Regions from separate parts of the Xanthobacter sp. AM11 genome, predicted to be linked through region 2. Evidence: predicted binding sites of a transcription regulator. Region 2 holds the regulator's gene; the other holds the start of a gene.
The links. The regulator LexA, encoded in region 2, represses DNA repair genes until DNA is damaged. The targets are predictions, from matches to a motif close to TGTTCNNNNTGTGTTCNG.
Positions count from the first base shown of each region.

Region 1: the regulator LexA is predicted to act here: its motif matches at 6,544-6,561, upstream of ssb (single-stranded DNA-binding protein).

Region 1 covers NZ_JBLAOA010000001.1:3,054,550-3,069,715, forward strand. Annotated here, with positions in the region: gene trmFO (methylenetetrahydrofolate--tRNA-(uracil(54)-C(5))-methyltransferase (FADH(2)-oxidizing) TrmFO) at 1-1,174, opposite strand, end outside; gene ACI7BZ_RS14050 (DUF1127 domain-containing protein) at 1,379-1,540, opposite strand; gene ACI7BZ_RS14055 (FkbM family methyltransferase) at 1,935-2,561, shown strand; partial or broken gene uvrA (excinuclease ABC subunit UvrA) at 3,244-6,153, opposite strand; gene ACI7BZ_RS14065 (hypothetical protein) at 6,199-6,519, opposite strand; gene ssb (single-stranded DNA-binding protein) at 6,680-7,258, shown strand; gene gyrA (DNA gyrase subunit A) at 7,592-10,330, shown strand; gene ACI7BZ_RS14080 (LysE family translocator) at 10,606-11,217, shown strand; gene recQ (DNA helicase RecQ) at 11,278-13,098, shown strand; gene gatC (Asp-tRNA(Asn)/Glu-tRNA(Gln) amidotransferase subunit GatC) at 13,265-13,552, shown strand; gene gatA (Asp-tRNA(Asn)/Glu-tRNA(Gln) amidotransferase subunit GatA) at 13,549-15,033, shown strand; gene ACI7BZ_RS14100 (hypothetical protein) at 15,156-15,166, shown strand, end outside.
Region 2 covers NZ_JBLAOA010000001.1:3,325,132-3,340,297, forward strand. Annotated here, with positions in the region: gene ACI7BZ_RS15190 (hypothetical protein) at 1-362, shown strand, start outside; gene ACI7BZ_RS15195 (anthranilate synthase component II) at 415-1,017, shown strand; gene trpD (anthranilate phosphoribosyltransferase) at 1,027-2,061, shown strand; gene trpC (indole-3-glycerol phosphate synthase TrpC) at 2,058-2,849, shown strand; gene ACI7BZ_RS15210 (DUF2147 domain-containing protein) at 2,957-3,379, shown strand; gene moaC (cyclic pyranopterin monophosphate synthase MoaC) at 3,519-4,007, shown strand; gene ACI7BZ_RS15220 (molybdopterin molybdotransferase MoeA) at 4,070-5,284, shown strand; gene lexA (transcriptional repressor LexA) at 5,424-6,134, shown strand; gene ACI7BZ_RS15230 (ComEC/Rec2 family competence protein) at 6,154-8,514, opposite strand; gene gltX (glutamate--tRNA ligase) at 8,739-10,154, shown strand; gene ACI7BZ_RS15240 (sulfurtransferase TusA family protein) at 10,151-10,414, shown strand; gene ACI7BZ_RS15245 (M20 aminoacylase family protein) at 10,543-11,703, opposite strand; tRNA gene ACI7BZ_RS15250 (tRNA-Lys) at 11,887-11,962, shown strand; gene ACI7BZ_RS15255 (sensor domain-containing diguanylate cyclase) at 12,099-13,643, opposite strand; gene ACI7BZ_RS15260 (hypothetical protein) at 13,916-14,107, shown strand; gene ACI7BZ_RS15265 (histidine phosphatase family protein) at 14,266-15,030, opposite strand.

The DNA of each region.
Region 1 (15,166 bases), 270 kb from region 2:
CGGTGGTGGGCGGCGGCGGCACGATCTGCGCGCCCAGCCGCTCGGCGGCGGCGAAGCGGCCCGCCATGAGGCCCACCGCCGCGCTTTCCACATAGCCCTCGCAGCCGGTGATCTGGCCGGCGAAGCGCAGGCGCGGGTCCGCCTTCAGCCGCAAGGTGCCGTCCAGCAGGCGCGGGGAGTTGAGATAGGTGTTGCGATGCAGGCCGCCGAGCCGGGCGAACTCGGCCGTCTCCAGCCCCGGAATGGCGCGGAACACCCGCGCCTGCTCGCCATGGCGCAGCTTGGTCTGAAAACCCACCATATTATAAAGCGTGCCCAGCTTGTTGTCCTGCCGCAGCTGGACCACCGCATAGGGCTTCACGTCCGGCGCATGGGGATTGGTGAGGCCCACCGGCTTCATGGGGCCGAAGCGCAGGGTCTCGCGGCCGCGCTCGGCCATCACCTCGATGGGCAGGCAGCCGTCGAAATAAGGGGTCTTAGCCTCGAAGTCGCGCATGGGCGCCTTCTCGCCGGCGATCAGCGCATCCACGAAGGCGTGATACTGGGCCTCGTCGAGGGGGCAGTTGATGTAGTCCGCCCCGGTGCCACCCGGGCCCGGCTTGTCGTAGCGCGACTGGAACCAGGCCTTGCCCATGTCGATGCTGTCGAAATGGACGATGGGGGCGATGGCGTCGAAGAAGGCGAGGGCGCTTTCGCCGGTGAGGTCCAGCACCGCTTGCGCCAGCGCCGGCGAGGTGAGGGGGCCGGTGGCGATGATCACCTTGTCCCATTCCGGGGGCGGCAGGGTGGTGATCTCCTCGCGGCGGATCTCCACCAGAGGATGGCTGGCGAGCGCATCGGTCACCGCCTGGGCGAATCCCTCCCGGTCCACGGCGAGCGCGCCGCCGGCCGGCACCTGGTTCTTGTCCGCGCAGGCGAGAATAAGAGAGCCGGCGCGCCGCATCTCGGCGTGGAGCACCCCCACCGCATTGCCCTCGGCATCGTCGGAGCGGAAGGAATTGGAGCAGACCAGCTCGGCGAGGGAGGGCGTGAGGTGCGCTTCAGTGCCGCGCACGGGGCGCATTTCGTGCAGCACCACGGGCACGCCGCGCGTGGCCAGCTGCCAGGCCGCTTCAGATCCGGCAAGGCCGCCACCGACCACATGCACGGGTTCGCTCGTCCGTTCGCCCGGCATTCGCCCTCCTGGCTGTCCGGGCCGGCGCGCACCCTGCACGCTCCACGGACGTAAGAGCGGGTATGTGCCACAGGCGCAAGCCGACCTTCAACCCCTTCCAGCTGGCCTCAGAGTTCGTGCCGGGGGCGGCGCCACCAACGAAAATGGCCCCCGTGGGGGCCATTCTCACACGCCGGCACGGCCGGCGGTCCGCATCGTCTGACCTCAGGCGGCGGTTGCCGCAGTGCGGGCGACGGAGCGGATTTCGCTGCGCGACACGTTGATGTCGGCGAGGCTGCGATCATCAAGCCCCGAAAGCTCGGCGACGGTACGATTGTAGACCTGCCACCGGCGAAACTGGCGAGCCAGCAAACCCCAGAGGAACATGGACCTTCTCCTTGACTGCCAGGAGCGACGCGGCGCTCCTGTCTTTTCGCATCAGAAGATATACCTGCATGCTGCATTGCCATATAATGGTATAAGCATTGCAGCATTGCGCTCCGTGCATGAAGAGGGCAGGGGCGGGTGGGTCGCCGAACCGGACAGCGCGCTGCCGCTGCCGGCGAACGCGACTAAAATTTGCCACCCCTGGCTGATTTCGCCCTCACGGTGTCGGCGGTACTTACGTCTGAGCTGATGAAGCCGCGGGGGCGGCTTTGAACGGGGATCAGAAATGTTCTTCCAAGGGACGTTGGGGCCAGTGGCCTCGGACTCAGTCTTTTCGGGGCAGGAGGAGCGCGGTCTGATTTCGGCGTTTTTCCAGGGACCTCCTGGATTTTTCGTGGAAGTTGGCGCGTACGATCCGATTTTTCAGAGCCAGACTTACCATCTGGAACTGGTGGGGTGGGACGGGCTGCTGGTGGAGCCCATGCCCGATTTTGCGGAGAATCTCACCCGTAGCCGCAAGGCCCGGGTGCGTCAGTGCGCGTGCGTGGCTCCGGGGGAAGCTGCGCGCGGTTCCATCCGGCTGCTCGACCTGCGGGGCGGCAGCACGGTGCGGTTCACGGCGAAGATGGCCGCGAACCAGACGGTGATCGAGGTCCCGGCCGCCACCCTCGACAGCGTTCTGGAGGACGCGGGGGTGGAGCGCGTGGACTTCCTCTCCGTGGATGTGGAAGGCGCCGAGCCCGATGTGTTGAGAGGGCTGACCCTGTCCCGCTACAAGCCGCGCCTGGTGATCGTGGACGACCGCGACCGGTTCGGCGAAACCTGCGGCGTGATGCGCCGCAGCGGCTACCGTCTGGTGCGGCGCACCGGGCACAATGCCTGGTTCGTGCCGCAGAACGAGTCCTTCCGGCTCACGTTGCGCGGTCGCGTGCAACTGGCCTGGACCTACGGCATCGGCCGCGCGCTCCGCCGCACCCGCGCCAGCATCTCCCGGCGGTCCGCCGGCCTGCCGATTAGCTGAAACCGCCCGACTGCGAGTGACGCCCGGAGCGGACCGGAAGGTCCGCTCCGGCTGAAGGCTGGCCGCGGCGCTTGTGCCCGGCCACAAGCCGTCCGGGACGCTTCTGCCCGGTGGCGGCCTGGGCGAGGGCCGCGCAGGCCGCCCGAGCGCTGCACGGCATCTCCCGGCGGCTCCACCGTCCCGGCCGGACGCCGTGGGTGGCGAAAAGCCGAATGGCCATCCACGAATGCACGCAGCATCCACCAGCGCAGGTTGACGTCTCCTGCGCGGCCGTGACTCTCCTGAAATGGCGCAGGCCTTCCCGATCCGGTTGATCGAGCCGGATCGGGGAGCCCTATTCCGCCATGGGTGCCTTGCGCCGCGTCGCCGACCGACGGCCGCGCGGCGCGGGTGACGGCGCGGGCGCGGGTGCGGCCGGCTCCTGGCCGGCCTTCTTCCGCGGCGCCTTCGAGGCGGCGGCCACGGCCGCCGTGGGAGGGGTCGACGGCGCCTCCGCCACGCCCCCGGCAAGGTCCGCTGCGGCCATCTCCGCCAGATCCAGCCCGGCCAGATCCATCTCCGCCAGATCCATCTCCGCAGGGTCCGCGTCCGCAGGCGCCACCTCCGTTGCGGCCGTGGGCTTTCCCGCCGGCTTCCCGGCCTTCCGGGTCGCACCCGGCGCGGTTGCCGCCGCCGGAGCGGCCATGGGCCGCCGGGCCAGGACTTCGGCCAGGAAGCGCCCGGTGTGGGAGCGCGGGTGTTCAGCCACGGTCTCGGGCGTGCCCGTCACCACGATCTCGCCGCCGCCGTCGCCCCCTTCCGGGCCGAGGTCCAGGATCCAGTCGGCGGTCTTGATGACTTCGAGATTGTGTTCGATCACCACCACCGTGTTGCCCTGCTCCACCAGCTCGTGGAGCACCTCCAGCAGCTTCTTCACATCGTGGAAGTGCAGGCCGGTGGTGGGTTCGTCGAGAATGTAGAGGGTGCGCCCGGTGGCGCGCTTGGACAGTTCCTTGGAGAGCTTGACGCGCTGCGCCTCGCCGCCGGAGAGGGTGGTGGCCTGCTGGCCCACCTTGATGTAGTCGAGGCCCACCCGGTGCAGCGTCTCCAGCTTCTCGCGCACGGAGGGCACCGCCTTGAAGAATTGCGCGCCCTCTTCCACCGTCATGTCCAGCACGTCGGCGATGGACTTGTTCTTGAAGGTGACCTCCAGCGTCTCGCGATTGTAGCGCTTGCCCTTGCAGACATCGCAGGTGACATAAACGTCCGGCAGGAAGTGCATCTCGATCTTGATGACGCCGTCGCCCTGGCAGGCCTCGCAGCGCCCGCCCTTCACATTGAAGGAGAAGCGCCCCGCCCCGTAGCCGCGCGCCTTGGCCTCCGGCAGGCCGGCGAACCACTCGCGGATCGGCGTGAAGGCGCCCGTATAGGTGGCAGGGTTGGACCGCGGGGTGCGGCCGATGGGCGACTGGTCGATGTCGATCACCTTGTCCAGGTGCTCCAGCCCCTCCAGCCTGTCGAACGGCGCCGGCGCCTCGCTGGCGCCGTTGAGGCGCCGGGCCACCGCCTTGTAGAGCGTGTCCAGCAGCAAGGTGGACTTTCCGCCGCCCGAGACGCCGGTGATGCAGGTGAACAGGCCGAGGGGAATTTCGGCCGTGACATTCTTCAGATTGTTGCCCCGCGCACCCGAGAGCTTCAGCATGCGCTTGGGATTGGGCTTGCGCCGGGCCGGAACGCCCACCGAAAGGGCGCCGGTGAGATAGCGGCCGGTGAGCGAGGCGGGGTTGGCGAGGATCTCGGCGGGCGTGCCCTGCGCCACGATGCGCCCGCCATGGATGCCGGCGCCGGGGCCCACGTCCACCACATAATCGGCGGCGAGGATGGCATCCTCGTCATGCTCCACCACGATGACGGTGTTGCCGAGGTCGCGCAGGTGCTTCAGCGTCTCCAGCAGGCGCTCGTTGTCGCGCTGGTGCAGGCCGATGGAGGGCTCGTCCAGCACATAGAGCACGCCGGTGAGGCCGGACCCGATCTGGGAGGCGAGGCGGATGCGCTGGCTCTCGCCGCCGGACAGGGAGCCGGAGGCCCGCGCGAGGGTGAGATATTCCAGCCCCACGTCCAGCAGGAACTTCAGCCGGTCGCGGATCTCCTTCAGGATGCGGCCGGCGATCTCGTTCTGCTTGGCCGAGAGCTGCGCCGGCAGCGCCTCGAACCAGCCGGCGGCGGCGCGAACCGAAAGCTCGCCCACCTGGCCGACATGCCGGTCCGCCACCCGCACCGCGAGGGCCTCCGGCTTCAGCCGGAAGCCGGAGCAGGTCTTGCAGGGCACGGTGGAGAAATATTTGGAGATTTCCTCGCGCGCCCAGTCGCTGTCGGTCTCCCGCCAGCGCCGGTCGAGGTTGCGCACCACCCCTTCGAAGGTCTTCTGGGTCTCGTAGGCGCGCAGCCCGTCGTCATAGGCGAAGGTGATCTTCTCGTCGCCCGAGCCGTAGAGCAGCACCTGCCGCGCCTGTTCCGGCAGGTCGGCGAAAGGCACGTTCAGCTTGAAATGATAATGGCGGGCCAGCGCATCCAGGGTCTGCCCGTAATAAGGCGAGGTGGACTTGGCCCAGGGGGCGATGGCGCCCTGCTTCAGGGAGCGCGCCTTGTCCGGCACCACGAGGTCGGGGTCGATGGTCTGCTCCACGCCGAGGCCGTCGCAGGCTGGGCAGGCGCCGAAGGGGTTGTTGAACGAGAACAGCCGCGGCTCGATCTCGGGAATGGTGAAGCCGGACACCGGGCAGGCGAACTTTTCCGAGAACAGGATGCGGCGCGGCGCCCCCGCCTCGTCCGTCTCGTCGGCAAATTCGGCCACCGCGATGCCGTCGGCCAGAGCGAGGGCGGTCTCGAAGCTGTCGGCGAGGCGCTGGGCGAGATCGGCGCGCACGACGATGCGGTCCACCACCACGTCGATGTCGTGCTTGAACTTCTTGTCCAGGGCCGGCGCCTCGGCGATTTCATGGAAGGCGCCGTTGATCTTGACCCGCTGGAAGCCCTTCTTCATCCATTCCGCCAGCTCCTTGCGGTACTCGCCCTTGCGTCCGCGCACCACCGGGGCGAGCAGGAACAGGCGGGTGCCCTCCGGCAGCGCCAGGGTGCGGTCCACCATCTGCGAGACGGTCTGGCTTTCGATGGGCAGGCCGGTGGCGGGGGAATAGGGAATGCCGGTGCGCGCCCACAACAGGCGCATGTAGTCATAGATTTCGGTGACCGTGCCCACCGTGGAGCGCGGGTTGCGCGAGGTGGTCTTCTGCTCGATGGAGATGGCCGGCGAGAGACCGTCGATCTGGTCCACGTCCGGTTTCTGCATCATCTCCAGGAACTGGCGGGCATAAGCGGAAAGGCTCTCCACATAGCGGCGCTGGCCCTCGGCATAGATGGTGTCGAAGGCAAGGGAGCTCTTGCCGGAGCCCGACAGGCCGGTGAACACCACCAGAGCGTCGCGCGGGATCTCCAGATCCACATTCTTGAGATTGTGCTCGCGCGCGCCGCGCACCGAGAGGGTGCGGGCATCGCGGCGGGCAGCATTGGCGGCGTCGAGCGTGGCACGCCGGGAGGAAGCACGATCAGACATGAACATCCTGGGGCGCACGCAAGCCTTGCGGCCGGCGCCGAACGATCAGGGCAAGGGGAAGGCCGCCTTCAGCATGGCAAGCGTGCCGGCGGCGGTGGCGAACATGGTGGAGAACATGGCAGCGCGTGCGGTCCGGTGGAATGGGCCCGCGCCCGGCGCCTCCTCGCGGGCGGCACCCCGGCCGTCCTGGCCGAGGACGAACTCTTTCCTGCCGCCTCCCGCGGCGGCGATATCCCATCGAAGCGCTGCAAATTCACTCATGGTCATGGCCCAAATGTAGTCCACCGGGTGCAATGCGGTAGAGAACATATCAAGAACAATCGTTGTGCGCGAGTCAAAAATCCAGTGTCGGCTGTCACGGTCCATCTTGCATCCTGCGGGCGGCGTGTATAGAACATTTGCGGAACAAATGTGCCGGGGGCGTGCACAGGCCAGCCTTTGCGGTGGACAACGCCGTTTGCGGCTCGCATGCGTCGCCGGCCCGGCTAGGGTGCTGCGCCCGATCGGTGAAGAGTGGAGAGCGAGGATGGCCGGCAGCGTCAACAAGGTGATCCTGATCGGCAATCTCGGCCGGGATCCCGAGGTGAAGTCGTTCCAGAACGGCGGCAGGGTGTGCAATTTGTCCATCGCCACGTCGGAGAACTGGCGGGACAAGGCCTCCGGTGAGCGGCGCGAGCGCACGGAATGGCATCGCGTGGTCATCTTCAATGAAAATCTCGTGGGCGTGGCCGAGCGCTTCCTGAAGAAGGGCTCCAAAGTCTATATCGAGGGCCAGCTTGAGACCCGCAAATACGAGAAGGACGGGCGCGAGACCTACACCACGGAAGTGGTGCTGCGGCCCTATCGCGGCGAGCTGACCCTTCTGGACGGGCGCGGCGAGGGCGGCGCCGGCGCTGGCGCCGACGACTTCGGCGGCGGCTCGGACTTCGGCTCGGCAAGCCCCATGGGCGGAAATGTGGGCTATGGCGGCGGCTCGGGCGGCGGCAGCTTCGGCGGGGGCGGTTATGGCGGCCAGTCGGGCGGCGGGCGCCGGGCGGGCGCGCCGGCGGGCGGCGGCAGCAGCCGGCCTGCGTCCACGGACATGGACGACGAGATTCCGTTCTGAGGCATCCGGCGGATCGGCGGGGTCCGGCTCCGCAGGTCCTTCCGCGATCAGCGCGACGCGGGGGCTGTCCGCATGATGGTCCGGGCCTCGTTTCATTCCGAGAGGATGGCTGCCGGACGTTTCCCGGCGGGTCGGCGCGTGCCGTGCTTTTCGGGCGGCGCGGGGCATTCTGACGCAAAAGGGTCAAAATGTGCGCCGGGTGCCCGCGGGGTCATGTTTAAGACATTGAAAATAAAGAAGAAAAAATAGATCGTCGGCGGTGGTTTCGCTGGCGTCGCAACGGTGAATCGGCTAGAAGGGGACACCGCGTTTCATCATCGAGAGTGTTGACTTTTGGCCGAACCCGAGACGCCGAGGCCCGGCGGCGAGCCGCCCTCCGACATCAGGCCCGTTTCCATCACGGAGGAGCTGTCCCGCTCCTACCTCGACTATGCCATGAGCGTCATCGTCGCCCGGGCCCTGCCCGACGTGCGCGACGGCCTGAAGCCGGTGCATCGGCGCATCCTGTTCTCCATGCACGAGAACGGCTACGAGTGGAACAAGCAGTATCGCAAGTCCGCCCGCGTGGTGGGCGACGTCATCGGTAAATACCATCCCCATGGCGACCAGTCGGTCTATGACGCGCTGGTGCGCATGGCGCAGACCTTCGCCATGCGCCTGCCGCTGGTGGACGGCCAGGGCAATTTCGGTTCGGTGGACGGCGATGCCCCGGCGGCCATGCGCTACACCGAGGTGCGGCTGGAGAAGGTGACCGGCAGCCTGCTCGACGACCTCGACAAGGACACCGTCGATTTCCAGGACAATTACGACAATTCCGAGAGCGAGCCCACCGTCCTCCCGGCCAAGTTCCCCAACCTGCTGGTCAACGGGGCCGGCGGCATCGCCGTGGGCATGGCCACCAACATCCCGCCGCACAATCTCGGCGAGATCATCGACACCACCGTGGCCCTGCTGGACGACCCGACGCTGGAGCCCGAGGCGCTGCTGGATCTGCTGCCCGGCCCGGACTTCCCCACCGGCGCCCTGATCCTCGGCCGCACCGGCATCCGCCAGGCCTATCTCACCGGCCGCGGCTCGGTGCTGATGCGGGCGAAGGTGGCCATCGAGCAGATCCGCAAGGACCGCGAGGCCCTCATCGTCACCGAGATTCCCTACCAGGTGAACAAGGCGACGATGATCGAGAAGATTGCCGAGCTGGTGCGCGACAAGCGCGTCGAGGGCATCTCCGAGATCCGCGACGAGAGCGACCGCGACGGCATGCGCGTGGTCATCGAGATCAAGCGCGACGCGCAAGCCGACGTGGTGCTGAACAACCTTTATCGCCTCACCCTGCTGCAGACCTCCTTCGGCGTGAACATGGTGGCCCTGTCCGGCGGCAAGCCGGGGGTGCTGACCCTGCACGACGTGCTGACCGCCTTCATCGCCTTCCGCGAGGACGTCATCAGCCGCCGCACCAAGTTCCTGCTGCGCAAGGCCCGCGACCGGGCCCATGTGCTGGTGGGCCTCGCCATCGCGGTGGCCAATATCGACGAGGTGATCCGCCTCATCCGCACGGCGCCGGACCCGGCGAGCGCGCGCGAGGCGCTGATGGGGCGCGACTGGCCGGCCAAGGACATGGCCCCGCTCATCGCTTTGATCGCCGACCCGCGCCACAAGCTCAACGACGACGGCACCTACCGCCTCTCCGAGGTGCAGGCCCGCGCCATCCTCGATCTGCGCCTGCAGCGCCTGACCGCCCTCGGCCGGGACGAGGTGGCCGACGAGCTGGACAAGCTCGCCGCCGAGATCGCCGATTATCTCGACATCCTGGCCAGCCGGCCGCGCATGCGCGCCATCATCCGCGACGAACTCAACGCCATCAAGGCCGAGTTCGGCACGCCGCGCCGCACCGAGATCGTCGAGGGCTTCGGCGACCTGGAGGATGAAGACCTCATCCAGCGCGAGGAGATGGTGGTCACCGTCTCCCACGCCGGCTACATCAAGCGCGTGCCGCTCTCCACCTACCGGGCGCAGCGCCGCGGCGGCAAGGGCCGCTCGGCCATGCAGACGCGGGACGAGGATTTCGTCACCCGCCTGTTCGTGGCCTCCACCCATGCGCCGGTGCTGTTCTTCTCCTCCAAGGGGCAGGTCTACAAGCTCAAGGTGTGGCGCCTGCCCCTGGCGGCGCCCCAGGCCCGCGGCAAGGCACTCATCAACATCCTGCCGCTGGAGCAGGACGAGCGCATCACCTCGGTGGTGCTGCTGCCGGAGGATGGCGAGCAGAACGACCGGCTGCAGATCATGTTCGCCACCACCGGCGGCACCGTGCGGCGCAATGCGCTCACCGATTTCCAGCAGGTGAATCGCAACGGCAAGATCGCCATGAAGCTGGCGCCCGGCGAATCCATCGCCGACGTGGGCCTGTGCACCGAGGATGACGACGTGCTGCTCACCACCGCAGCCGGCGCCTGCATCCGCTTCCCGGTCACCGACGTGCGCGTGTTCAAGGGCCGCGACAGCGTGGGCGTGCGCGGCATCCGGCTGGAAGAGGACGACAAGATCATCTCCATGGCCATCATCCGCCATGTGGAGGCGGAGGCCGACCAGCGGCTCCTCTATATCAAGATGCGCCGCGCCCTGCGGGGCGAGGCGGGCGAAAGCGCCGAGGTGGAGCAGGAGGAGGGCGCGAGCGGCTCCGGCCAGCTCAGCCAGGAGCGCTATGCGCAGATGAGCGCGCTGGAGCAGTTCATCCTCACCGTGTCCGAGAATGGCTACGGCAAGCGCACCTCGTCCTATGAATACCGCGTCACCGGCCGCGGCGGAAAGGGCATCGTCGCCATGGCCGTGAACGAGCGCAACGGCCGCCTCGTCGCCTCCTTCCCGGTGGAGGACGCGGACCAGATCATGCTGGTGACCGACGGCGGCCAGCTCATCCGCTGCCCGGTGGACGGCATCCGCATTGTCGGCCGCGCCAGCCAGGGCGTCATCGTGTTCGACACGGCGGAGGGCGAGCGGGTGGTCTCGGTGGAGCACATCAGCGACGATGCCGGCGCCGAGGGCGAGGATGCGGCCGGCGAGGCGCCGGAGGCGTAGCACCAAAGCCCCTGAGCCTGGCTCATGGCCCGTGGTCAAGCCCGCGCGGCGCCGGAGCGCGCCCTCTCGGCGCCGGAGCGCGCCCTCTCGGCGCCGGTCAGGGGCCAGGGGCGCTGGTATAGGGCTCCGGACTTCGGGTGCCGGACTTTCGGGTGCCGGACTTCGGGCCGTGCGCGGGATCGCAGCCGGCGCGGCTCGCCCGGTTGCGTGAACCGCGACCACACAACGCCGGTGGCCGCTGGGCCGGCCGGAGCCGCAGGCAGGGGAAGTGACGGATGATCTCGGCGGAAAGCCTCGCGCTGTTCGTGCTCGCCTGCCTCGCCCTTGCCGCCACGCCGGGGCCGAACGTGGCGCTCATCGTCGGCACCAGCCTGAAGCACGGGCGCAGGGCCGGCATCCTCACCGCCACGGGCGTGAATGTGGGCCTCATCGCCCAGCTGGCCCTCGTGGCCGCGGGGCTCGCCTATGTGGTGGAAGCCTTCTCCCGTCATTTCGATCTCGTGCGCTATGCGGGCGCCGCCTATCTCCTGTGGCTCGCGGTGCTGCAATGGCGCAGTGCCGGGGTGGGGGCGCAAGCGTCGGCCCCCTCGGCGCGGGCGGCGTTCGGGCGCGGGCTGGCGGTGGCCTTCGCCAATCCCAAGACGCTTTTGTTCCACGCGGCCTTCCTGCCCCAGTTCGTCACCGACACCGCCAATCCGGTGCCTCAGATCGCGCTGCTCGCCGCCATCTTCGCCGGCATCGCACTGGTGGGCGACGTGCTGTGGGCGGTGGTGGCGGACCATGCCCGGTCGGCCCTCAAGGGCCGCTTCACCCGGATCGCGGATCGCGTTTCGGCCGGCATCCTCGTGGGCGGCGCGGCCATCCTGCTGGCGGCGGGCCGCCGATAGGCGCGGCGCTTGCGCGCCCATTGCGCATTGCCCCGGCCCAGCGTCGGACTATAAGGCGCCATGCCCGCCGCCGCCCCCACCGATTCCGCCCCGCTCCAGGTCCTGCGCACCGTCTTCGGCTACGAGACCTTCCGCGGCCGGCAGCAGGAGATCGTGGAGCATGTGGCGGCCGGGGGCGATGCCCTGGTGCTGATGCCCACGGGCGGCGGCAAGTCCCTGTGCTATCAGGTGCCGGCTTTGGTGCGGCCGGGCACGGCCATTGTCGTCTCGCCGCTCATCGCGCTGATGCATGACCAGGTGCAGGCCCTGCGCCAGCTGGGGGTGAAGGCGGCCATGCTCAATTCCTCCCTGCCGCCGGGCGAGGCGCGGCAGGTGGAGCGGGCGCTGGCCATGGGCGAGCTGGACCTGCTCTATGTGGCGCCGGAGCGCCTGCTCACCGACAGCTTCCTCACCCTGCTGGATGGCGCGCGCCTGTCCCTGTTCGCCATCGACGAGGCCCATTGCGTGTCCCAGTGGGGGCACGATTTCCGGCCCGAATACCGCCAGCTGTTCGTGCTGCACGAGCGTTTCCCGGGCGTTCCGCGCATGGCGCTGACCGCCACCGCGGACGGCCCCACCCGCCGGGAGATCGTGGAGCGCCTGGCGCTGGAGGAGGGGCGGGTGTTCCTCTCCTCCTTCGACCGGCCCAACATCCGCTACCGCATCGCGCCCAAGTCCAACCCCCGCACCCAGCTGAAGGCGTTCCTGGATGCGCACGAGGGCGAGGCGGGCATCATCTATTGCATGAGCCGGGCGAAGGTGGAGGCCACGGCGCAGATGCTGGCCACCGAGGGCCGCCTGGCGCTGCCCTATCATGCGGGCCTCGACGCCGACACCCGCGCCCGCCACCAGGACCGCTTCCTGAAGGAGGAGGGCATCGTGATGGTGGCCACCATCGCCTTCGGCATGGGCATCGACAAGCCGGACGTGCGCTTCGTGGTCCATCTCGACCTGCCCAAGAGCATCGAGGCCTATTACCAGGAAACCGGCCGCGCCGGCCGCGACGGGCTCGCCTCCGAAACGCTGCTGCTCTACGGCGTGGAGGACGTGGCCAAGCTGATCCAGTTCGTGGACGCCTCCGATGCGCCGGATGCGCGGAAAAGGGTGGAGCGGGGCAAGCTCGATGCCCTGCTCGGCCTGTGCGAGAGTGCATCCTGCCGGCGGCAGGTGCTGCTGAAGTATTTCGAGGAGGATCTTCCCGAGCCCTGCGGCAATTGCGACACCTGCCTGGACCCGCCGCGCACCTTCGACGGCACCGAGCCGGCACGCAAGCTGCTGTCCTGCGTCTATCGCACCGGAGAGCGCTTCGGCGCCGGCCATGTCATCGACGTGCTGCGCGGCGAGGCCACCGACAAGGTGCAGAAGTTCGGCCACGAGAAGCTGTCCACCTTCGGCATCGGCAAGGATTTCTCGCGCGATGAATGGCGCGCCATGGTCCGCCAGTTGGTGGCCATGGGTCATCTGAGCGTGGATGTGGAGGGCCACGGCGGCCTCGGCCTCACCCAGAAATGCCGGCCGGTGCTGCGCGGCGAGGAAAGGGTGGAACTGAAGGCGGAGGCGCGGGCGCGGCCGGCGCGCACCGGCGGCGGGGGCCGCGGGCCGCGTCCCGCCCTGCAGGACCCGGCCGACGAGGCACGCTTCCAGCGGCTGAAGGCGCTGCGCCTGGAGATTGCCCGCGCCCAGGGCGTGCCGCCCTACGTCATCTTCCACGACACCACGCTGATGGCCATCGCCGAGCTGAAGCCCGATTCCATGAAGGCGCTGGGCATGATCTCCGGCATCGGCGAGGCTAAGCTGGACCGCTACGGCCGCCAGTTCCTGGACGCGGTGCGGGAGGGGTAGCCCGGTTGCCGGCGAGCGCCCGGGCCGCGGAGAGACATCCCGCGTCGTTCCATGTCGCATTTGCGGGGGTGCGACGGCTGCGTCTCCACCCGCCTCTTTCCCCGGCAAACCCTTCCACCGCGGCATACCCCTTGCTATAGCGGCGGTCAGCTTTTGGGAGCGCATCATGTCCGTCGATCAGGCGACCGTCCGCCGGGTGGCCCATCTTGCGCGCATCTCGGTGCGCGAAGACGAGCTCGGCCACCTTCAGAATGAACTCAACGCCATCCTGGAATTCGTGGAGCAACTGGCGGACCTCGACGTCTCCGGGGTCGAGCCCCTCACCGGCGTGGTGCCGGTGGAGCTGCCCATGCGCGAGGATGTGGTGACCGACGGGCATTGCCCGGAAAAGGTGCTCGCCAACGCCCCCGACCACGAGGGCGGCTTCTTCACTGTGCCGAAGGTGGTGGAATGACCAAGCTCACCCAGCTCACCCTCACCCAGGCGCGCGAAGGCCTGGCGCAGGGCGAATTCACCTCGGTGGAACTGACCGAGGCCTATCTGAAGGCCATGGAGGCGGCGCGGCCCCTCAATGCCTATGTGCTGGAGACGCCGGAGATCGCCCTGGAGATGGCGAAGGAGAGCGACCGGCGCATCGCCTCCGGCGACACCGGCCCGCTGGAGGGGATTCCCCTCGGCATCAAGGACATGTTCTGCACCCAGGGCGTGCGCACCACCGCCTGCTCGAAGATCCTCGACGACTTCGTGCCGCAGTACGAATCCACCGTCACCGCCAATCTGTGGCGCGACGGCGCGGTGATGCTGGGTAAGCTCAACAATGACGAGTTCGCCATGGGCTCGTCCAACGAGACCTCGGCCTTCGGCCCGGTGCTGTCGCCCTGGCGGCGGAACAGCGACGACACCTATCTGGTGCCGGGCGGCTCCTCCGGCGGCTCGGCGTCGGCGGTGGCGGCCTTCCTGTGCGCCGGCGCCACCGGCACCGACACCGGCGGCTCCATTCGCCAGCCTGCGGCCTTCACCGGCACGGTGGGCATCAAGCCCACCTACGGGCGCTGCTCACGCTGGGGCATCGTTGCCTTCGCCTCCTCCCTCGACCAGGCCGGTCCGTTCGCCCGCACCGTGAACGACGCGGCCCTGCTGCTGCGTTCCATGGCGGGCTACGACGCCAAGGATTCCACCTGCGTCAACCGCCCGGTGCCGGACTATGAGGAGGCGGTGGGCGCCTCCATCAAGGGCATGAAGATCGGCATTCCGCGCGAATACCGCATGGAGGGCATGTCCGACGAGATCGACGCCCTGTGGCGCGAAGGCGCCCGATGGCTGGAGGATGCGGGCGCGCAGATCGTGGACATCTCGCTGCCCCACACCCGCTATGCGCTGCCGGCCTATTATATCGTGGCGCCGGCGGAAGCCTCCTCCAACCTCGCGCGCTACGACGGCGTGCGCTACGGCGCCCGCGTGCCGGGCCGCGACGTGGTGGAGATGTATGAGAACACCCGCGCCGCCGGCTTCGGCCCGGAGGTGCGCCGGCGCATCATGATCGGCACCTATGTGCTCTCCGCCGGCTATTACGACGCTTACTACCTGCGGGCGCAGAAGGTGCGCAGCCTGATCAAGCGCGATTTCGACACCGTGTTCGCGGAAGGGGTGGATGCGGTGCTCACCCCGGCCACGCCCTCGCCCGCCTTCGGCATCGGCGAGAAGATCAAGGCCGATCCGGTGGAGATGTATCTCAACGACGTGTTCACCGTGACGGTGAACATGGCCGGCCTGCCGGGCATCGCCGTTCCCGCCGGCCTCTCGGCCGACGGGCTGCCCCTCGGCCTCCAGCTCATCGGCCGCCCGTTCGCGGAGGAGACCCTGTTCTCCCTCGCCGAGGTGATCGAGGAAGCGGCCGGCCGCTTCCCCGTGGAAGACCTGTGGTGGAAGGGCTGATCTGACCTTGCGGTGCGGGGGCGCCGGCCCGGGCGCGCCTTGTATTTGTATTGCAATATGCAAATGATCAGCCGGCCGGCCGGGGAGGGGGACCCCGGCCCGTCTACCGATCGGGGGAACAGATGCAGTTCTG
Region 2 (15,166 bases):
CGGCCGGGATCGCGTTCGGCGCGATCATGACGGTGCTCGTCGTCCCTCTTTGGCGCTGGCTTGCCGTACGTCACGGGCGCTTTTCTGCTGGCGGCGGCTGCCGCGCTGCCGTAGCGGCCTGGATCGGAACCTTCGGCATCGCCTGGCTGCTTTCGATCGCGGCCGCGGCGCTCTATCTTAACCGTTTGATGCCCTCGGCAACACTCGGCGAGCGCGTGCTGCATGGCATGGTTGATGGGCTGATTATTGCTGGCTTTACCAGCGTCGCAACCTTTCCGGCAGCGCTTGCGCTCATTCTGCTCGCGGTGTGGTGTCGATGGCGAAGGGGCGCGGAATTTGAAACGCGGACGTCGGAGGGGTAAGCCTTCCGCAAACCGCCCGCTCCCACGCTTCTCACGCCCGCTTGGACACGCCATGACCACCGTCACGCTGATCGACAATTACGACAGCTTCACCTACAACCTCGTGCACTATCTGGGCGAACTGGGCGCCACCGTCACCGTCCACCGCAACGACAAGGTGTCGGTGGAGGAGGTGCTGGCCGAGAAGCCCGACGCCATCGTGCTCTCCCCCGGCCCCTGCACCCCCAACGAGGCGGGCATCTGCTGCGATTTGATCGCCGGGGCCGGCGACAAGGTGCCCATCTTCGGCGTCTGCCTCGGCCACCAGGCCATCGGCCAGGTGTTCGGCGGCGACGTGGTGCGCGCGCCCTCCCCCATGCACGGCAAGATGAGCGAGATCCTGCACGAGGGCAAAAGCGTGTTCCGGGGCATCAACCACCCGTTCCAGGCGACGCGCTACCATTCCCTCATCGTCAAGCGCGAGACCCTGCCGGACGCGCTGGAGGTGACGGCGCATACGGCGGACGGGCTCATCATGGGCCTTGCCCACAAGACGCTGCCCATCCACGGCGTGCAGTTCCACCCCGAGAGCATCGCCTCGGAGAACGGCCACGCCCTGCTGAAGAACTTCCTGGACATCGCCGAAGCCTTCAAGGCGCAGCAGGCGAAGGGCTGAGGACACCACATGGACCAGTTCAAACCCCTCCTCGGCAAGGTGGCGACGGGCGCGAGCCTGAGCCGCGACGAGGCCGCCTATGTGTTCGACGCCATGATGTCGGGCGCGGCCACCCCCTCCCAGATGGGCGCGCTGCTGATGGGGCTGCGCGTGCGCGGGGAGACGGTGGACGAGATCGCCGGGGCGGTGTCGGTCATGCGTGCCAAGATGCTGCCGGTGGAAGCCCCGCCCGAGGCGGTGGACGTGGTGGGCACGGGGGGCGACGCCTCCGGCTCCTACAACATCTCCACCTGCGCCTCCTTCATCGTGGCCGGCGCCGGCGTGCCGGTGGCCAAGCACGGCAACCGGGCCCTCTCCTCGAAGAGCGGCGCGGCGGACGTGCTCGTGGCGCTGGGCGTGCGCATCGACCTCGACCCGGCCGGCATCTCCCGCTGCATCGCCGAGGCCGGCATCGGCTTCATGTTCGCCCCCTCCCACCACCCGGCCATGAAGCATGTGGGGCCGACCCGGGTGGAACTGGGCACCCGCACCATCTTCAACCTCATCGGCCCGCTTTCGAACCCGGCCGGCGTGACGCGGCAGATGGTGGGCGTGTTCGCCAAATCCTGGATCGTGCCGCTGGCCGAGGTGCTGAAGACGCTGGGGTCGGAAAAGGCGTTCGTGGTGCACGGCTCGGACGGGCTGGACGAGATCACCATTTCCGGTGGAACCGACATCGCCATGCTGGACGAGGGCCGCATCCACACCTTCACCATCACCCCGGAGGACGTGGGCCTCACCCGCGCCCCGCCGGAGGCGCTGAAGGGGGGCGACGCGCAGCACAATGCGAAGGCCCTGCGCGCGGTGCTCGACGGCGCCCCGGGCGCCTATCGCGACGTCTCCATCGTCAACGCCGCCGCGGCCCTGGTGGTGGCTGGCCGGGCGCACGACCTGAAGGACGGGGTGGAGCAGGCGCGGGTGAGCCTCGACACTGGCTCCGCCCGTGCCCGGCTGGAGCATTTGGTGGCCATATCCGAGAAAGTGGCGCCGGAGGCGGCCCAATGAGCGACATCCTGACCCGCATCGAAGCCTACAAGCGCGAGGAGATCGCGGCGGCCAAGCGCGCCCATCCCCTGGCCGAGATCGAGGCTGCCGCCCGCTGCGCCCCGCGGGTGCGCCCGTTTGCCGGCGCCATCGCGCAGAGCCTGGCGGAGGGGCGCACCGCGCTCATCGCCGAAATCAAGAAGGCGAGCCCCTCCAAAGGCCTGATCCGCGAGGATTTCGACCCCCCGGCCCTGGCGCGCGCCTATGAACGCGGCGGCGCCACCTGCCTCTCCGTGCTCACCGACACGCCCTCCTTCCAGGGCGCGCCGGACTATCTGAAATCGGCCCGCGCGGTGGTGGGCCTGCCGGTGCTGCGCAAGGACTTCATGTACGACACCTATCAGGTGGCGGAAGCGCGGGCCTGGGGGGCGGACTGCATCCTCATCATCATGGCCGGGGTGGACGACGCCCTCGCCCGCGACCTGGCGGACGCCGCCGCCGCCTTCGGCATGGATGCCATCGTGGAGGTGCACGACGGCGCCGAGCTGGACCGCGCGCTGGCCTTGCCGTGCCGCCTCATCGGCATCAACAACCGCAATCTGCGCACCTTCGAGACCGCGCTGGAAACCTGCGAACAGCTCGCCGGCCGGGTGCCGGCGGACCGCATCGCCATCGGCGAGAGCGGCATCTTCACCCCGGCCGACGTGGCGCGGCTTGCCCGCGTGGGCATCGGCACCATCCTGGTGGGCGAGAGCCTGATGCGCCAGAAGGATGTCGCATCCGCTACCTCGCAGCTCATTGCGGGTTAGGCTTGCCGTATACGTGAAGTTCCGCCTTAATGGAGAGGATGGCCCGCCACGAGGCCATGCCGCGCGCCGGTGGAAACTGCCCGGTTCGCTCTCCAGGGAGGAGTTTCATGCACATGCGTCTTCTTGTTGCCTTCGTTGCGCTCGGATTGGCCGGGGTGGGGCCGGCATGTGCCGCCGATCCCACCGGCCTGTGGCTGACTCCCAGCCGCAACGGGCAGGTGGAGATCTCCAAGTGCGGCGCCAGCCTCTGCGGCCGCCTCGTCTCCTCGGACGGGCTCAAGGCCGATCCGGGCCTGAAGGACGTGAACAACGCCAATGCCAAGCTGCGCGACCGCCCGCTGAAGAATGTCACCATCCTCACCGGTTTCTCCGGCGGGCCGAAGGAGTGGACCGGCGGCAGCATCTACAATGCCGAGGACGGCAAGACCTACTCCGGCTCGATCACCCTTGATGGCGACAATGCGCTGAAGCTGCGCGGATGCGTGGTGGCCCCGCTCTGCAAGACGCAGACCTGGACCCGCCTGCGCTGACGCGCGCTCCCCTCTGACGCGGCGGGGGCGGGCCTCCGGCCCCGCCGCCGGAAAAAGCGGCGCCCCAAGGTGGACAGGGCCGGCGGCTGGCGCCATCTTCCCGACATCTGAATGCGATTCCGGGGCGCACCGCACGGCCATGGCCAGCCTGACCCATCTGGACGACACGGGCGCCGCCCGCATGGTGGACGTGTCGGACAAGGCCGCCACCACCCGCGAGGCCCTCGCCGAGGGGCGCGTCGTCATGGCGCCGGCCACGCTGGAGCTCATTGTTTCCGGCAATGCCAAGAAGGGCGACGTGCTCGGCGTCGCGCGCATCGCCGGCATCATGGCCGCCAAGCGCACCCATGAGCTCATTCCCCTGTGCCACCCCCTGATGCTGGCCAAGGTGGAGGTGGAGATCGCCGCCGCCCCCGCCCTGCCCGGCCTCACGGTGACCGCGCGGGTGAAGACCACCGGCCAGACCGGCGTGGAGATGGAGGCGCTCACCGCCGTCTCCGTCGCCTGCCTCACCATCTACGACATGGCCAAGGCCGCCGATCGTGGCATGCGGCTTGAAGGCATCCGGCTGGTGGAGAAATCCGGCGGGCGCAGCGGCCATTTCCGCGCCGATCCGCCGGCCGCGTGAGGCGGCGCGCCAGCCATGGAAGGATGCACGAGCGTGAACACCCCGAAGATGGACGCAGCGCCATGGCGCTGATGACGGTGGAGGAGGCCACCGGCCTCGTCATCGCCGGCGCCGCCGCCCTGGGGGTGGAGGAGGTGCCGGTTTCGGCCGCCACCGGGCGGGTGCTGGCGCGCGACCTCATCGCGCGGCGCACCCAGCCCCCCGCCGACATGTCGGCCATGGACGGCTATGCGGTGCGCGGCGCCGACATCGCCCAGATCCCGGCGCGGCTTTCCGTGATCGGCGAATCGGCCGCGGGCCGGCCGTTTGCCGGGCGCGTGGGGCCGGGCGAGGCGGTGCGCATCTTCACCGGCGCCGTGGTGCCGGAGGGGGCCGACACGGTGGTGATCCAGGAGAACACCAGCCGCGACGGCGACGTGGTGACCACGCTCCAGCCCACCGCCGCTTTGCGCAATGTGCGCCTGAAGGGCTGCGACTTCGCCGCCGGCACCGCCGGCCTGCGCGCCGGCCGCCGCCTCACCGGGCGCGACATCATGCTCGCCGCCGCCATGGACCATGCCCGGCTTCCCGTGGCCCGCCGCCCGCGGGTGGCGCTGATCCAGACCGGTGACGAACTGGTGCTGCCGGGTGAGGGCACCGGGGCGGACAGCGAGATCGTGGTGTCCAACGCCTTCGGCCTTGCGGCCCTGGCCCGGCGTGCCGGCGCGGAGGTGACCGACCTTGGCCTGGTGAAGGACGACCTGGCCGCCATCCGCGCCGTCGTGGCGCGGGCGTTGTCCGGCGAATTCGATCTCATGGTGTCCTCCGGCGGCGCCTCGGTGGGCGACCACGACCTCATGGCCCCCGCCTTGCGCGCGGAAGGCGTGGATCTCTCGGTGCACAAGATCGCGCTGCGGCCCGGCAAGCCGCTGATGTTCGGCGACCGCGCCGGCGTGCGGGTGCTGGGGCTGCCGGGCAATCCGGTGTCCTCGCACGTGTGCGCCCTCACCTTCCTGGCGCCCCTGCTGCGGGCCATGCAGGGAGACCTTTCGCCCGGGCCGCAGACCGCGCCGGCGCGGCTGGCGGTGGATGTGCCGGCCAATGACGTGCGCCGCGACTTCATGCGCGCCCGCATGGCCCGCGCCGCCGACGGCGCGGTGCATGTGACGCCCTTCCCCTCCCAGGACAGCGCCATGCTGAGCGTGCTGGCGGCGGCCGACTGCCTGCTGATCCGCCCGCCCTTCGCCCCGGCCGGCCGCGCCGGCGACCCCTGCGAGATCATCCCGCTGGACGACTGAAGTGTGCCGGCGGCGGCCTTTACGCCATCTTCACCCCTTGCGGAACACAAAAGGAACGGATATTACGTGTTCATGATTTGTTTCGGTTTTCCGCAGGTGGGTTGCGGGGCCGGGACAGGCGCTGAGACGGGGGCGGACAATGTTGACGCGCAAGCAATACGACCTTCTGCGCTTCATTCACGAGCGGCTGAAGGAAACCGGCGTTCCCCCTTCCTTCGACGAGATGAAGGAGGCGCTGGACCTGCGCTCCAAGTCCGGCATCCACCGCCTCATCACCGCACTGGAAGAGCGCGGCTTCATCCGCCGCCTGCCCAACCGCGCACGGGCGCTTGAGGTGGTGCGCCTGCCGGACAGCGTGGCGCCCGGCCTCGCCTCCGCCCGCGCCGCCGGCCGCGGCTTCTCCCCCTCCGTCATCGAGGGCAGCCTTGGGCGGGTCCGCCCCGCAACCGAGGACGAGGAGGGCAGCCAGACGGTCACGGTGCCGGTGATGGGCCGCATCGCCGCCGGTACCCCCATCTCCGCCATCCAGAGCCGCAGCCACAATTTGAACATCCCGCCGGAAATGCTGGGGTCGGGCGAGCATTTCGCCCTTGAGGTGCGCGGCGACAGCATGATCGAGGCCGGCATCCTGGACGGCGACACGGTGCTCATCCGCAAATGCGATTCCGCCGACACCGGGGACATCGTGGTGGCCCTCGTGGACGACGAGGAGGCCACCCTGAAGCGCCTGCGCAAGAAGGGCGCCTCCATCGCGCTGGAGGCGGCGAACCCCTCCTATGAAACCCGCATCTTCGGCCCCGACCGCGTGCGCATCCAGGGCCGCCTCGTGGGGCTGATGCGCCGCTACTGAGGCGCCCGCCGCTCCCGGCTCATTCCATCCACGCGTCCGCCTGCATCGCGTTTTCCGCGGGTCTCCCGTCCGGTGGCCCGAGTTCCGCCGGTTCGTCTGGCGCTGCCGTGGCCTCCGGCTCCGGCGGCAGGGGCGGCATCCAGGGGCGCTGCACCCGGCGCGTGCGCGTGGGCTCCATGTGCCAGCCATTGTCGCGGAAGTAGAAGGCCTGGGTGCCGGTGCGGGCCAGCAGCGCCGGCGTCAGCACCTGCGCCGGGCAGTCGCCCGGCGGCGTCTCGCGGGTGACCACCAGGCGCGCGTTCAGGCAGTCCGCCTCCAGCCCTTCCGCCCGCTGCGACACGGCCAGCGTGCCGCCCCCCGGCAGCGGCGCGGTGCAGCCCTCCCCATCGCAGGTGAATCCCGCGGCAAGCTCCCCCGCCCGGGCGGTGCGGCGGTCGCCCTCCCGGGTCAGCCACTGCTCGGCCACCAGGCGGTTGGTGCGGGCCCCGAGGATGGAGAGCCGCCCGTCCGCGCCGCGCACCGCCACCGTCTGCGCATCGCTGGCCACCAACAGGTCCGGCCGCGGGGCGGGACCGGCGGTGGCGAGGGCGAAGCCGAGGGGCAGGAGCGCCACCAGCGCCGCCGCCCCGCGCAGGAGGCACAGGCCGAGCAGCGCCAGGCTGAGGCCGGCGAGGGTCGCGCCCCCCACCCATGCCGCCCGCATGTCCGCCCCCGGCAAACCGGCGATATGATCGGAAACCGCCACCATGATCTCGATTCCCAGCCCCATCACCGGCCAGGCGAGATGGTCGAACCCGAACGGCATCAAGAGCACGCCGACGAGGCCGAACGGCATCACCAGGAACGACACGGCCGGCATGGCGGCAAGGTTGGCCAGGAGGCCGTAGGGCGCCACGCGCTGGAAATGGAACATGCCGTAGGGCGCCGTCGCCAGCCCCGCCACCACGGCGGTGAGCGCCGTGCCGCCCACCAGCACCGCCACCCACACCGCCGCCTGCCCCGCCAATCCATCCGGCCGCGGCAGCGCCCGCAGCGGCCGCAGCCGCTCATAGGCCGCCACCAGGGCGAGGGTGGCGGCGAACGACATCTGCGTGCCCGGCTCCAGCACCGCCTCAGGGGTGAGGGCCAGCACCACCACCGCCGCCACGCCCACCGTGCGCAGGGTGAGGGCCGGCCGCCCCGCCATCACCCCCGCCAGAACCAGGGCGGTCATCACGAACGAGCGCTGGGCCGGCACGTCATTGCCCGAGAGCACCAGATAGGCCGCGCTTCCGGCCAGCGCGGCCGCCGCCGCAAGGGACTTGATGGGAAAGCCCAGGGCGAGCCCCGGCCCCAGTGCCAGGGCGCCGCGCACCAGCGCGAACAGGGTTCCCGCCACCAGCGCCATGTGCAGCCCGGAAATGGACAGGATGTGCGTGAGCCCCGACACGCGCATGCTCTCTTCCACCTCCGGTGCGATGGCCGATCGGTCCCCCGCCACCAGGGCCACGGCGATTTCCGCCGGCGTGCCCGTCAGGGAGGCGCGAATGCGGCGGGCGAGGCCGTCGCGGGCGGCATCCACCAGCATGGCCAGCTTGACGGACACGGGCGCTGCGCCGCCCGGGTCCGGCCTCGGCCGGCCCAGGCCGTATCCCACGGCGTCGATGCCGCGAAACCAGGGGCCGCGGCCGAAATCGTGGGCGCCGGGCATGGCTGGACCGAGGGGCGGCAGCAGGCGGGCGAGCTGGCTCACCCGCGCGCCCACCGGCGGCGCCCAGCCCCGGCGCAAAGTGAGGCGGACCAGAGCGGGGGCGGGATGAAGCCCGCGCACGGCGCCGCCGTCGAGCCGCAGCAGAATGCGGTCGCCGGTGGTGCGATGCTCCACCTTCTCCACGAAGCCCACGAGCCGCACCGGACCCGCCGGCGCCGCGATGGCCTCCCGCGCCACCAAGGCGGTGCGCACGCCCCCGGTGGCGAATCCGCCGGCCACCGATGCCAGCGCCACCAGCGCGCCGAACGCCACCGGCCGCGCCCGCGCCGCCACCGCAAGGGCGCTAAGGGCCAAAGTGAGGAGCAGCACCGCCGGCAGGAAAGGCTCCCGCGCCGCGGCGAAATAGAAAAGGATTCCCAACGCATAGGCTGCCGGCAGCCAGAGGATGAGCCGGCCCGACGTCGCCTCGGCCGAGAAATCGGCGCCGATCCGCCGGGCGAGGCCGGCCAGGGCCGGCCGCAGGCTCGGGAGGCCGGGCCGCCAGCCCGCACCGAACCCCGCCACGCCCGCCACGTCCAGGATGGTGCCCGAAGCCGGTGCGCCCACAGAGACGGCGGCAGAGCCGGCGGCGCGCGCGCCGTCCGGCCTCCTGCCGCCCTGCCCTTCGCCGCCCTGCTGCCCCGCGCCCATGGCCGCCCGGGTCTCCCGTGCCCATGTTCCTTGTGCCCGGCGCCTATGCTACACGGGCGCCTCCCGCGTGCCACGCCGCGTTCCGGTTCCGGCGCCTTCGGGCGGCAGCCGGTCCGCGTGCCACGGAGCCTGCGGGCGCGTGCCGTCGGGCACGCCCGCCCGTCGTGTCCGCCGCGATCGTCCTTCCCGCGTGCCCCCGCGCACCGAGCCCCGCCGAGTGCCCCATGTCGCAGATCGTCACCCGCTTCGCCCCTTCGCCCACCGGATTCCTGCACATCGGCGGCGCGCGCACGGCCCTGTTCAACTGGCTCTATGCCCGCCACACCGGCGGCAAGATGCTGCTGCGCATCGAGGATACGGACCGCCAGCGCTCCACCAAGGAGGCCATCGACGCCATCATCGAGGGGCTGGAGTGGCTCGGCATCACCTGGGATGGCGATCCCATCTACCAGTTCGCCCGCGCCGACCGGCACCGCGCCGCGGTGGAGGAGATGCTGGCGCAGGGCAATGCCTATCCCTGCTACGCCACCCCCCAGGAGCTGGACGAGATGCGCGAGCTGGCCCGCAAGGAGGGCCGCCCGCCGCGCTATGACGGACGCTGGCGCGACCGCGACCCTTCCGAGGCCCCCGCCGACCGCGCCCCCGTCATCCGCCTGAAGGCCCCGCAGCAGGGCGAGACCGTCATCGACGACATGGTGCAGGGCACCGTCACCTTCCCCAACAAGGATCTCGACGACCTGGTGCTGCTGCGCTCCGACGGCACGCCCACCTACATGCTGGCGGTGGTGGTGGACGACCACGACATGGGCGTCACCCACATCATCCGCGGCGACGACCACCTCACCAATGCGGCGCGCCAGACCCAGATCTACCGGGCGCTGGGCTGGGAGGTGCCGCGCATGGCCCACATCCCGCTCATCCACGGGCCGGACGGCGCCAAGCTGTCCAAGCGGCACGGGGCATTGGGGGTGGATGCCTATCGCGACATGGGCTACCTGCCCGCGGCGTTGCGCAACTATCTGGTGCGCCTCGGCTGGAGCCATGGCGACCAGGAGGTGTTCACCACGCAGGAGATGATCTCCTTCTTCGATCTCGACCGGGTGGGCCGCTCCGCCGCCCGCTTCGATTTCCAGAAGCTGGAGAATCTCAACGGCCAGTACATGCGCGCCGCCTCCGACGCCGATCTCATGGCCGCCGTGGATGCGCTGGTGCCCCACCTGCCGGATGCGGAAAACCGCCTCGCCCGCATGACGCCCGAGCGCCGCGCCCAGCTCATCGCCGCCATGCCCGGCCTGAAGGAGCGGGCGAAGACGGTGGTGGAGCTGCTGGACAATGCCGAGTTCATCTTCATGGAGCGCCCGCTCCAGCCGGACGACAAGGCCGCGGCGCTGCTCACCACCGACGCCCGCGCCCACCTCGCCCGCCTCCTGCCGCTGCTGGAGGCGGCGGAATGGAGCGCTGAGGCCACCGAAGGCGCCGTGCGCAAATATGCCGAGGCCGCCGGGGTCAAGCTCGGCGCCGTGGCCCAGCCGCTGCGCGCCGCGCTGACCGGAAAGGCCACCTCCCCGCCCATCTTCGACGTGCTGATGGTGCTGGGCCGCGCGGAAAGCCTCGCCCGCCTGCGGGACCAGGCCGCATGACGGCGCAGGCTCCGGGCCACGGCGGCCCGGATGCCGTGGGGCTGGAATTGGACCTGCGCGGGCTCAAGTGCCCGCTTCCCGCCCTGCGCACCCGCAAGGCGCTGGCTGCCGCCCCGCCCGGGACGCGGCTGGTGGTGCGCTGCACCGATCCGCTGGCGGTGATCGACATTCCCCACGCGGCTTATGGCGCGGGCGCCACGGTGGAGGCGCAGGAGACGCGGCAGGGCGTGCTCACCTTCGTGCTGCGCACGGGCGGCTGAAGCCGCCGCAGGCCTTAGAGCGCGATCCAATCAAATTGGCTCAATTTGATCGGTGAATCGCCCTCTCACTTAAGGATTGAGAACGCGTTATCCGATCCGCTTGCGATGCAAGCTGATCGGTGCGTGCCCTAAAGCGGCAGCGCGCGCTCCACCAGGCGCACCCAATAGGAGGCGCCGTAGGCGATGGCCCCGTCGGCGAAATCGTATTGCGGATGGTGCAGCCCGGCGGACGGGCCATTGCCGATGAAGATGTAGGCGCCGGGCTTGGCCTCCAGCATGAAGGCGAAATCCTCCGCCGCCATCAGCGGCGGCGCCACCGGGTCCACGGCCGCCCCGCCGGCGATCTCTCTGGCCACCTCGGCGGCAAAGGCCGTCTGGTCCGCATGGTTGCTGGTGACCGGATAGCCTTCGGAGAATTCCACGGTGGCAGTGGCGCCATAGGCGGCGGCGACGCCCTGGGCCACCTCGCGCACGCGCTCGCGCAGGTGCAGGCGCACCTGCGGATCGAGGGAACGGGCGGTGCCGCCGAGCTTCGCGACGGGCGGCAGCACGTTGTCAGCCTCCCCCGCATGGAACATGCAGATGGAGACGACGGCGGAGTGCAGCGGGTCCACGTTGCGCGACACCACCTGCTGGAGGGCGGTGACGATGGCCGCGCCGGCCAGCACCACGTCCACCCCCTGGTTGGGCCGGGCCGCATGGGCGCCGCGGCCCTCCACCGTGATGTCGATATGGTCGGCGGAAGCCATGATGGCGCCCGGCCGCATGGCGAAGCGGCCCACCTCCAGCCCCGGCAGATTGTGCATGCCGTAGACCTCGTCCACCGGAAAGCGGGAGAACAGGCCGTCGTCCATCATCGCCTTGGCGCCCGCCCCGCCCTCCTCCGCCGGCTGGAAGATGAGCACGGCGGTGCCGGCAAAGGCGCGGGTCTCCGCCAGGTGCCGGGCGGCGCCGAGCAGCATGGCGGTGTGCCCGTCATGGCCGCAGGCATGCATCCGGCCGGGGGTCTGGGAGGCATAGGCGGCGCCGGTGCGCTCCAGAATGGGCAGGGCGTCCATGTCTGCGCGAAGGCCGATCATCCGCCCCGGCTCCCGTCCGTGCACCACCGCCACCACGCCGGTGCCGCCGAGCCCGGTGGCCACCTCGTCGCAGCCGAAGGCGCGCAGCAGCTCGGCCACGGTGCCGCTGGTGCGCGGCAGGTCGTACATCAGCTCGGGATGGCGATGGAAATCCTGGCGCCACGCCGCAATCTCGTCTGCGCGGGCGGCGATGTGGTTGTTGACGGGCATGGCGGCTCGATCGCGGTTCCGGCTGCGGTGACGGCTGCATGGTGCGTAAGCACGGCTGACGGGTCAATGGCGCAGCCGGCAGAATGGGTGGGGTCACGATATGCACAGGGGCCGCGCCGGGGCCAGCATGAACCGCACCGGCCTTGACCCTGCCGCCTTCGCAGCCTAACCACAGCGGCGAGTGAGCCCGTAGCTCAGCCGGTAGAGCACGTGACTTTTAATCATGGGGTCTCGGGTTCGAATCCCGACGGGCTCACCAGTAATATCAATATCCTGCATCCGGGCTCGCGCGATCTGGAAATGCGCGGACGCATGGTCTCCGCCCGTCCACCGTCCGCGATGCCCGCTGATTCCGTCCATGCACCGCTCCTCCTGCCGGTGTGGAGGGGGCGGGCTCAGGCGCTGCCGGGGCGTGCGCCGGGCGCGACGGCCTGGGCGGCAAGGGGCGGCGCGGGCTTGTGTGGCGCGTCCGCCTCGCTGCCGGCAACGCGATTGCGACCCTGCCCCTTGGCCCGGTAGAGCGCCTCGTCCGCGTGGCGGACCAGGCTGGCCGCGACCTCCCCGTGACGGGCCGTCGCCACGCCGATGCTGGCGGTGACGCGCGCCACCTCGCCCCCGGTGGTCGGAAAGGCGGCCGCCGCGATGGTGCTGCGGATGCTCTCGGCGATGCGCAGCGCCCCGCCTGCATCCGTGGCCGGCAGCAGGACGACGAATTCCTCGCCGCCGTAGCGCGCCGCGAAATCCCCCGGCCGCCGGATCGACCGCTGGATGATCTGCGCCAACTGCCGCAGCACCGTATCGCCGGTTTCATGGCCGAAGGTGTCGTTGACACGCTTGAAATGGTCCACGTCGATCATGAGCAGGGAGAGCTGTTGCCGCTCGCGCGCCGCGCGGCGCAGCTCGGCATCCACCATGGCGTCGAAGGCGCGGCGGTTGGGCAGCGCCGTGAGCGGATCGGTGACGGCCAGGCCCTCCAGCTGGCGCCGCAGCTCATGGCTCTGACGCAGGGTGGAGCCGAGCACCCACACCGTGTAGCCAAGCAGCAGGCACACCGCGATGGTGAGGGTGCCGGTGATGATCGCGCGCGGCAGCCACGTCTCGAACAGGGCCGGCACGGAGATGCCGACGGCGAGCGCCACCGGAAAATCCCGGAACTTGTGGTAGACGAAGATCCGCGTGATCCCGTCCAGCTGCGAGCGGCCGACGAACGGCTGCGGCGCGCCGGCGGCGATCTTGCGGAAGATGGCGAAGGACGCGTAGTTCGCGATCCCCTCCCGGGGCGCCGGCGGATCGCGCACCAGCAATGTCCCGTCGGGGCGCAGCAGGATGAGCAGGCTGTCGCGCCCCAGCTGGACGTCCTTGAACAGGGACATGAAATACTGGAGCCGGATGGTCCCAACGACGATGCCGTCGAATGCTCCGTCGGGGCCCGAGAGGCGTCGGCTCAGGGCTATGCGCTCGTCCCCGGCACTCAGCCGGCTCTTGAACGGCTCGCTCACGAACGGCCCCCGGTCCGCGGCCTTCTGGGCCTGGAAATAGTCGCGGTCCGCAAGGTTGAGCTGGCGCGCCTCGATGAAGCTGGAATCGAAGGAGATGTCGCCATGGGCGTCCACCACCAGCACCGCCCCCAGGAAGCTGGCGCTCATGGCGCGATCGAACAGAATCCGGTGGCGCACCACGGGGCTGACCTGCTGCAGTTCCGGCATGTTCAGTCCCTCGGCCGCGCTGAGGAGAAACAGGTCCAGGATGCTCAGGTTGCGCTCGATATCGTGGGAGATGACATTCAGCGCGTTCTGGGCCGCGTGAATCCCGTCGGTGCGGGTCTCGCTCCAGGACCACAGCAGCATGAAGCCCTGCACCAGCAGGATCACGACGATCATGAAGGTGGTGACGATCCTTAGGGAAGGCTCGCGGACCAGGCGGGTGGCAATGTTGCTCATCTGCACGCGGGACGACCTGAGGGCGGAATGTGGCGTTTGAGCGGAATGCCGCCGGGAAAGGTCAGCAGACCTAACGTTAGTCTCCCACGGAAAGTGCCGCGGATAGTGGTAATCTGATCCGATTATTGCGTTGCGCTGAGGCTTTGCGGCAGCCTCCGCCTGCGCAGCATCGCCGCCATGGCAGGGCGATTGCATTGGCGCTGGTGGGCCGGCCCGGAGGCATTCCGCACCGACGGCCCGCGAACCAGAATAGTGCAGGCGAGGATCGCAGCATGTCGGACCACAAGGTCACGGTCGAGAAACTGCCGAACGGAAAATGGGCGTGCTTTCTGCACGTTACCGGGCACGAGGAGCCCATCAATCTGGGGCGCGAGTTCAAGAACGACGAACAGGCGGAGAACTGGCTGAACGTGTCGGAATCCGTCACCGCGATCGAGATGATGCTGCGCAAGTACAAGAAGTGACGCGCCCCTGTCGCGGTTCGAACAGGGCGTGCGAAGGCCGACATGGGCGTAGCCGTCCGTGGATGGGGCGTTGCGGGTGCAAGCGCGACGCCAAGGGCGGGCTCCCCGCGCGGTAGCCCGCCCGGCACCCGGCGGGCCGTTACCGCCGGGTGCCGGGCTCAGGGCGTGCAGCCCGCCGCCACGCCGCTTCCTTCCGGCTTGTGCCAGTCGTTCTGCGGGAGGCTGGCGAACGGGGGGCCGAATTCCTCCTTGATCATGGAAAAGCGGCTCGGCTTTCCGCTGGTCTGGTCGAAGTCGATGATCCAGAAATAATCATAGGTATTGCGCGGCCAGTTGCGGGGCACCTCTTGCAGGCGATCGAGGCCGAGCAGATCGTAGAGCGTCACCGCCTCCGGCCCCCTGGCTCCGGTTCCGCCCTTTTCCGCGGTGGCGGGCGTATCATACCGCGTCTTGGCGATGTGGTCGTGCTCCCAGTTCACCACCAGGGTCTGGCCCACCCATTCGGGCTTTTCCAGAATGTCCCGGGCCGCCTCCCGGGTGCGCTGGGCGAGCGTCGCGTCGCTCAGCACCAGCTTGCCGTCGCGCCGCACCGGAATGGCGCTGTAGAAGATGACCGGCATTCCCCAGGATTGCGCCACCGGAGAAATGGTCTCCAGCGTGTGCAGGGAGATGGCGAGGATGGCCCGCGGCGTTTCCCCGGGCCGGAACAGGCTGTTCTGCGCATTCTTGCCGAGATAGTAGGAAACCAGGGCCCGGGCGCGCTCGCGCCCCACCTCGCACAGCTCCCAGGGGCCGTTCTTTTCCCCGTGGCGCAGAAGGATGATGCGGGCGGGCGCCGCCGCCGCCGGCACCGCCGCCAGCAGTAGGCCCAGAGCCAGCAGCGCGGCCGTGGCCCGGCCCAAAGTGCCCCCCGATCGAATCATCCCTGCCCTCCCCCATCTGGCGAGGGTCAGGAAAACACGCGCCATTCGCGCCCGCCAGAGGCTGACGCAGGCCCTTCACACCCCGCCGCGAACATGCTTCAAGGCGCGAGCCGGAGCGCGTGCCTCCGGCGCTCCA